2 regions of the Dokdonia sp. R78006 genome follow, and region 1 is predicted to be linked to the other one. Evidence: riboswitches for the same ligand, from Rfam matches in the RefSeq annotation. Region 1 holds a riboswitch; the other holds the start of a gene.

Region 1 (4,437 bases):
TTTTGCTACCCGATATTTAGTAAATGATGCTGCTGTATTAAAAGATAAACCTGTCGTGCTGGGTTCTATTTATAAATTTGAAGGTCAGCTGGCTGTATATAATTATAAAACTGGTCCTACCTACCGATGTTTATATCCAACACCTCCTAAGCAGAATGAAATGCCTAATTGCTCTGAAACCGGAGTGCTAGGCGCACTAGCAGGAATTATAGGTGCACTACAAGCCAATGAAGTATTAAAAATCATCTGTGGAATAGGTGATGTTCTTTCTGGCAAACTGCTCACCTATAATATGTTAAGCATGGAACAAATGATTTTGGGATTTGATAAGGATACCAGTATCATAGTTAGTCGTCTTAAAGATAAGTACGAGTTACAATGTGAATTTCCTATTGACAATATGGGTATTACAATAGATGAGATTAATGAATGTCCAGAAAAATACAATCTCCTAGACGTGAGAGAGCATCATGAAAGAGCAGTACATCATATAGGAGGGCAACATATTCCTTTAGGCGAACTGCAGAATAGAGCACATGAAGTATTGCAAACTAAAGATCTGGTTGTGTATTGTAAAGCTGGTGTACGTAGTAAAAAAGCTATCAAATTATTGCAAGAAGAAGACTTTGACTGCAGGCTTTTATATTTGACGGGGACTGTTTTGTAGTTTATTGCTGAACAACCTTAATTCTATACAAAAAGAAAACGCCTTAGCTATGCTAAGGCGTTTTATATACTTAATATTAAGTCGTCTTATGCAATCTCTAAAAGCTCAAGTTCAAACTCTAGTGTTTGTCCTGCTAGTGGGTGGTTTGCATCTACAATAATGTGATCTTCATTTACTTCAGATACACGTAACTGCTGCTCAGAACCATCAGGTCTAGAAGCTACTAATATAACACCTACTTCTGGTTTGATTTCTTCAGGTAATTGCGTTTTCGGTACTGTTTGAAATAACTCTTGCTGTACGTCACCGTAAGCTTCATCCTTAGTTATAGTAACCGTTTTCTTCTCGTTAACCGCCATATCTATTAAAGCATTCTCAAATCCTGGGATAAGTTGGCCTTTGCCAAGTTCTACCTGCAAAGGTTCTCTTTGTAAAGAGCTATCAAACACCTGTCCATCTGCTAATTTTCCTGTGTAGTGTACTTTTACTACATCATTTCCTTTTACTTTACTCATAATTACTTGTTTTTAATCGAATTATAATTTGCAAAACTACAAGAAGAAAATCGGCTTACGAAGGAATCCATCAATGAATCTAAAGACTGTAAAAACTTGTACTGTGATATGTAGTTTTACGATGATTCATAATAACCAATATTATCTCAAAAAATAAAGGCCTGACACCCCTGCCAGACCTTTATAAGCTCAAAAATCGTGAGCCCCTCTCACGATGTTGATTCAATTGAATTGTGCGCAAAACTACTTCTAATCTCAGAGAAGCATGAACGCTATTCAACAAGAAGCTAGTGCTATTGATAATCTTTTTGCCAGAGGTAAATTGATTATTAGACTTTATAAAGATTACTTATTTCATATTGATCCAACTTAGGAATAGCGGCGGTAAATACTTTAATCTCCCAGTGGCTTAAGTGCGGCATCATTTCCATAGGATGCTCAAAGAATATCGTATTATCTGCTGTTGTAAACGTAGCAGACGGAATAATATAAAAGGCTCTTGGAGCATCCTCTATTACTGTAACTAAACCCAAAAAACGGTGCGGTGCAATCTGTCCATAATCAAGCTTTTGAATTTTAATACTCTCCTCCTCTTTAACTTTGATGTTACGCAGCTGTAATTCGCTTGTTTTACCTGTAGGCGCTGTGATGAGAAAGTCTAGACCTTCTACCCTATTAATATCTGGAGTGATTGTAAAACCGGCTTTTGAGAGTTCGCTAGTAACAAAATCTAGTAGTTGTGATGTTTCGTTTTTCATAATGGGGTGCAAAGGTAATTATTTCTTTAAATAAGTATGATTACACAACCACCATAAAGATCCTATAAGAAGGTTAAATCAAATGTATTTTTAGCTGAGAGTTACGCTTTCGCGAAAGCGTAAAAAGAAAATATTTAATCATATTTCAAACAACATCAACCACAACTTAATAATTAAAAATGTAATGCGAATTATAAAGCGATGGACAGATAGCTGAGTCTCTTAAAAAATAAATAGATTCTTGTGTAATGTGATCAAGATACTATAGTCAGAGTACAAATAGCTTAAAATGAAATCTATATTATATAATGACGGTTCATAAGCACGAGTTATGCTGTCAGCTATTTAATTATAGAAATATTGAAAAATTAACTTTTTTTAAAGTTTAAAATATTATTTGAACACTAGTTTTGCGCTTTTAAATTATTTATCAAGAATCTCAATAAGGAGATAGCAACCTGCAATAACGAGCAAGGTGCTAAATAGATAAGCCAATTAATTGGAAACAATGTTAACTCATACTTCTATCTAATTGCTATTATCTCCTTGCAAGAATGAAGAAGAACATGACACAGACTACACAAATTACCCCAAAATTTACAGCCTTAATCCCGCTATTTGTATTTGTTATTACATTTTTAGGCGTTGGTATTTATCAAGAAGACTTTTATGCACTGCCTGCTCCTATGGCGGTTATTGCTGGAATTATTGTGGCTTTTATAATGTTTAAACAGACTATAAATGTTAAGATTGACATCTTACTCAAAGGATGTGGTGATGACAAAATTTTAACCATGTGCCTCATTTATTTACTTGCTGGGGCATTTGCCGCAATTACTAATGCTTCAGGGAGTGTAGATGCGATTGTAAACCTGGGCTTAGATTACATTGCGATACAATATATCTACGTAGGTATTTTTGTGATTGCTGGGTTTTTATCAGTTTCTACAGGGACTTCTGTGGGAGCAATTGTAGCTTTAGCACCCATTGTTGTTGGTTTTGCAGATAAAAGTAGCGCAGACCTTGCCATACTTTGTGGAGCTCTGCTAGGAGGTAGTATGTTTGGAGATAACCTCTCAGTAATTTCAGATACCACGATTGCTGCCACTCAATCTTTGGGAACAAAAATGAGTGATAAATTCAAGCAAAATATAAAGATTGCCGTTCCTGCTGCACTTATAACAATCGCTATCTTAATTTTTCAAGGAGTAGATCTAAAAACAGATGTTACAGAAACAGTTGTTTATGAATATGATGTAATAAAAATTACTCCTTATGTCCTCGTCATTATACTTTCTATTGTAGGTCTCAACGTTTTTGTAACGCTACTTGTAGGTGTACTTGCTGCAGCCTTACTAGGGATTCTTTATGGTGATTTTACCATTATTGAGTCCACAAAAATTGCCTACACAGGATTTACAAATATGACTGAGATTTTCTTGTTATCTCTACTCACTGGTGGTCTTGCTGCGCTTGTGGCTAGTAATGGCGGTATTGAGTTTATATTAGTTAATATTAAAAAATTCATTAAGAGTAAAAAAACTGCCCAACTTGGTATTGCAGCGCTGGTAAGTACCATCAATATGGCAATTGCAAATAACACCGTATCTATCATCGTTGCTGGACCTATAGCAAAAACCATTAATGATGAATATGAGTTAGACAATAAGAAAACGGCTTCTATTCTGGATATTTTCGCTTGTATCTTTCAGGGCTTATTACCTTATGGAGCCCAGGTTTTGATGATTTTGAGCTTCTCAGAAGGTAATATCAATTACTTAGATCTTGTAGCAAACACCTTGTATTTACTGCTGTTGTTTATAGTTACAATACTTTACATATTATTTATGAATGGAAATGAGAAGCACGCTTTCGCGAAAGCTAATTAATTTATCATCGAAGCACGTGGTTAGTACTAATGACGGGCAGGCTGTATGTAGAATTTTTTGCGAAAGCGATATTATATTAGTGGTTATTATTGCCGTTTACGAGAAATATACCTGAATAAAACTTATGTTTTTACATACTAACACAGCGCTTAGATTCTATCTAAAACCGCTTTTCTATACGATTTACCTATTGGTAATTTAAGATCGTTTTGTAATACTATTTGATTACCATCAATTAATTGTAATTGGTTAAAATTAATCAAGAATGACTTATGGATTCGTAAAAATTGGTTGGGTAACTTTTCTAGAAAATCAGATAATGTTTGTTGCGTTAATATCATGGAATCACTAACGAATATTTTAATGTAGTTACCGCAAGCTTCAATATGACTTATAGTGTTAAAATTGATCTTGATGAATTTCTTATCACTTTTTACAAATATGTACTCTTGTACATCTTCTTGTTGAGTATTACTGTAGGGTACACTCACCATTGCCGGCTTAACTTTATGAATCGCTTGGATAAATCGCTCTAGTGAAAATGGTTTTAATAAATAGTCTGTAACAGATAGTTCAAAACCTTCAAGAGCATATTCTGAATAAGCCGT
Region 2 (4,437 bases), 1.3 Mb from region 1:
AATCACATAACAGGGAGCGCATGCGAGTAATCATAAAGCTATCGCTATGATAATGTATAAACCAAAAAAAGGGAGCCATTAGGCTCCCTTTTTAATACATATATAAGTCAATTATAGATTGAAAGCCTCTTTTACTTTCTCTACATAATCAAGTTTTTCCCAAGTAAATAATTCTACTTCGATATTCTTTTCTTTACCGTCAAAGCTCTTGAAGGTTTTTGTAACTACTTCATTTGTACGTCCCATGTGTCCGTAAGCAGCAGTCTCGCTGTACATAGGAGAACGTAGCTTTAATCTACTTTCAATAGCAGCTGGTCTCATGTCAAATAGTGCAGTAACTTTCTTTGCAATCTCACCATCAGATAAGTTTACTTTAGAAGTACCGTATGTGTCTACAAAGATTCCCATAGGCTCTACAACACCAATAGCATAAGAAACCTGCACAAGAATCTCATCTGCAACGCCTGCAGCAACAAGATTTTTTGCAATGTGACGTGTTGCATAAGCAGCAGAGCGATCTACTTTTGATGGATCTTTTCCAGAAAAAGCACCACCTCCGTGAGCTCCTTTACCACCATAAGTATCTACAATAATCTTACGACCTGTAAGACCTGTATCTCCGTGAGGTCCACCTATTACAAACTTTCCTGTTGGGTTAATGTGATACTTAATATCATCATTAAAAAGATTTGCAATATTTTCTGGTAATAAACCTACTACGCGAGGTATTAAAATATCTTGAATATCTCCACGTATGCGACCTAGCATAGCTTCGTCCTCATCAAAATCATCATGTTGCGTAGAAACTACAATAGCATCAATACGTTGAGGTACGTTTTCATCACTGTATTCTATAGTCACCTGCGCTTTTGCGTCTGGGCGTAAATAAGTAATCTCGTCGTCTTCACGACGTAGGTTACCTAGTTCAATAAGTAATTTATGAGAAAGCTCAAGTGCCAGTGGCATGAAGTTTTCTGTCTCCTTAGTAGCATAGCCAAACATCATTCCTTGATCTCCTGCTCCTTGCTCTTCTTTTGAGTCGCGATCTACACCACGGTTAATATCGTCAGACTGCTCGTGTATGGCAGATAATACACCACAAGAGTTTCCGTCAAACATATATTCACCCTTCGTATAACCTATTTTATTAATGGTTTCACGAGCGATTTTTTGAACATCTAAGTAAGCACTAGATCGTACTTCACCAGCAAGTACTACTTGTCCAGTGGTAACTAGGGTCTCGCAAGCAACTTTAGATTGCGGATCAAAAGCGAGAAAATTATCAATAAGCGCATCAGAAATCTGATCTGCAACTTTATCTGGGTGTCCTTCAGAAACAGATTCTGAGGTAAATAAGTAAGCCATTTTTTAATTTTTTGTCAAGAAGTAGATTTGACGTATGCTGGGTAGAAACATAACATAAGAAACGTTAAAGTCTTATGTTTGATTTTAGCCATTTTTTATTGAGGTTGCAAGCAGTCAAATCTGTCCTCGTAATTATGGCACAAAGGTAAAGAAACTTTAATAATATAAACAATCCATTATCCTACCAATTTAGTAGGGTTATGTTATTGTTTTGTGAAAATTTAAAGAGTAAATTTCAACGTCTCATTATCTTAATTAGAATATTATACTGTAAAAATAATTTAAGCGGAATATTTTACTGAAATAGTGATTTTAATAAAACTTTTTAGAAAAATATTCTAAAAAGTTTGTTTTTGTAGATTTGTTTTTACAATATTTGTGCTCACAAAGTTCAATGACAGTTCAGATTTTCGCGAAAGCGCAATAATGAACAGAATAAATGTTATCAAGAAAGGCTGAGGGAATGACCCTATGAAGCCTTAGCAACCCTTTCACTTAGAAAGAAGGTGCTACATTCTACCCAAGAATCGCTCATTACCGAAACTTGAGGATAGATAACATCGAGCAAGTACCTCACGGGTATGCGCTTATGTTTTTTCTTATAATATTTTTCTTTAAACATTTCCTCGACCTTGAGATAAGGATTCGCATTGGAAATATTTGGCTTTTGTTTTTAATCCTTTCGCACGAAGTGAATGGCTAAAATTAATCCTAGTAGTACTGGGACAAAAAAGAGAAAAATGAGTACACAAAAATTGGCAACCAAAGCGTTGCACGCAGGACACGATTATGCAGCAAATGGAGGAACCCGAGCAGTTCCTATCTACCAGAGCACGGCTTATGTATTTAAAGATGCAGACCATGCAGCAAACCTATTTAACCTGTCTGAGCCAGGTTTTATTTACACACGTCTCAATAACCCAACAAATGACGTGCTTGAGAAGCGCCTTACAGACATAGAGGGCGGACTAGCAGCTGTCGTGACTGCCTCAGGAACTGCGGCCATTAACACGACTTTACTTACGTTACTAAAGCAGGGAGATCACATTGTAGCTTCTAGTAGTCTTTACGGAGGCACATGGAATCTTTTGAGCGTTACTTTACCACGTTTTGGGATTACAACCACATTTGTAGATCCTTCAGATCCTCAAAATTTTGAGAAGGCTGCCCAAGAAAATACGAGAGCTTTCTTTGTAGAGTCATTAGGTAATCCTAAGCTTGACGTGTTAGATTTAAAAGGTATTTCCGCTTTCGCGAAAGCGCACAAAGTCCCTTTCATTGTAGATAACACCGTAGCAACACCAGCGCTACTCAATCCAATCGAGCACGGTGCAGATATTGTGATTCACTCACTTACAAAATACATAAATGGTAATGGTACCGCATTAGGTGGAGTTATTATAGATGCTGGAAAATTTGACTGGAGTAATGGTAAGTTTCCAGAATTTACGGAGCCTTCCGCCGGATATCACGGTTTAGTTTATTGGGATGTGATTAAGGAAGCATCGTTTATTGCAAAAGTACGTATAGAAGGATTGCGCGATCATGGTGCAGCTCTAAGTCCGTTTAATGCATTCCAAATCTTACAAGGTCTAGAAACACTAGAACTTAGATTACAGAAGCATTCTAAAAATGCGCTTGAACTTGCAGAGTGGTTACAAACTCGTGATGAGGTGGCATGGGTAAACTATCCAGGTCTTGCTTCTAGTAAGTACAACGACCTTGCAAAACAATACTTGCCTAAAGGACAGAGTGGGATTGTGACCTTTGGTGTAAAAGGAGGTTTTGAGAGCGCAAAAACAATCTCAAATGAAACTAAACTTTTCTCACTACTAGCAAATATAGGAGATAGTAAATCGCTTATAATTCACCCTGCAAGTACAACACATCAACAGCTTAGTGATGATGATCAAGTAAGCACAGGCGTGACTAAAGATTTAATACGTCTTTCTGTAGGTCTTGAGGATATAGCAGATTTAAAAGAAGATCTCGTAGCAGCATTTGCGCGAGTAGATAAAAACGTCTTAGTGTAATTAATCTTAGTTAATTAATTAGTGCGGGAGTCCCCTGTTCATAGGGACTCCCTTTTTTAACTTATAGATAGGGTATGCTTTTACACATTGATTTACAAGATTTTAAAACACACTCGGGATACACGTGTCATTTACATGTCACGTATCAATTATTTGGTGAGCCATTAGGCACAGCGCCTGTCGTGCTAGTAAATCATGCGCTTACGGGAAACTCTTCTGTAACTGGAGAAAACGGTTGGTGGAGTGACTTGATTGGTGTAGATAAAGCGATTGACATAAGTTGCTATACCATACTTGCAATGGATATTCCTGGGAATGGTTATGATAATAATCAAAATCATCTAGTGCTTAATTATAGGGCATTTACTAATAGTGATATTGCAAAGGTCCAAATTGCCTTACTTGAGCATTTAGATATTAAAAAACTCTTTGCTATTATAGGAGGTTCGCTTGGTGGTCAGATTGCTTGGGAACTTGCAACACAAAGACCTAACCTTGCAGAGCATCTTATCCCAATAGCGACAGACTGGAAAGCAACAGACTGGGTGATTGCACAATGCCATATTCAAGATAGTTTATTGAATCACTCTCAGAAACCTATCTATGATGCACGCATTCATGCGATGACTTTTTATCGCACGCCTGCCTCTTTTAAAGAAAAATTTAAGCGCACTAAAAAAGAAGCTTCTTTATATAATATTCAAAGTTGGCTAGATCATCACGGTAAGCGATTATCAGAACGATTTTCTATTGCTTCTTATAAATTAATGAATCAATTATTGCTTACGGCAGATACCACAAAGGGTAAACAAAGCTTTAATGAAGTAGTGAGCCCACTTACAGCAAAAGTGCATCTTGTCGCAATAGATACCGACGGACTTTTTCTAGCAGATGAGATATATGACACACACCTTGCGCTACAAGAAACTGGAATTACGTCTAGCTATCATGAAATAAATTCCATCCACGGTCACGATGCCTTTTTAATTGAATACGAGCAGCTCGCTGCTATCGTACAACCTATTTTTCAAAAACAGTT

Evidence for each region. Region 1 has a riboswitch for S-adenosylmethionine ahead of SJY37_RS12675 (Na+/H+ antiporter NhaC family protein). Riboswitches for the same ligand answer to the same signal wherever they lie in the genome.
Region 2: it holds a riboswitch for S-adenosylmethionine, as region 1 does, so the genes downstream of both, SJY37_RS07035 (O-acetylhomoserine aminocarboxypropyltransferase/cysteine synthase family protein) here and SJY37_RS12675 (Na+/H+ antiporter NhaC family protein) in region 1, are expected to answer to the same signal.

What each region holds. Positions count from the first base shown of each region.
Region 1 is NZ_JAXHBU010000001.1:2,855,862-2,860,298, reverse strand. Features, by position in the region: gene moeB (molybdopterin-synthase adenylyltransferase MoeB) at 1-667, shown strand, start outside; gene SJY37_RS12685 (peptidylprolyl isomerase) at 754-1,182, opposite strand; gene SJY37_RS12680 (hypothetical protein) at 1,512-1,940, opposite strand; SAM-I-IV-variant riboswitch at 2,363-2,459, shown strand; gene SJY37_RS12675 (Na+/H+ antiporter NhaC family protein) at 2,507-3,829, shown strand; gene SJY37_RS12670 (LytR/AlgR family response regulator transcription factor) at 3,979-4,437, opposite strand, start outside.
Region 2 is NZ_JAXHBU010000001.1:1,572,530-1,576,966, forward strand. Features, by position in the region: gene metK (methionine adenosyltransferase) at 112-1,365, opposite strand; SAM riboswitch class I at 1,805-1,926, shown strand; gene SJY37_RS07035 (O-acetylhomoserine aminocarboxypropyltransferase/cysteine synthase family protein) at 2,106-3,398, shown strand; gene SJY37_RS07040 (alpha/beta fold hydrolase) at 3,473-4,437, shown strand, end outside.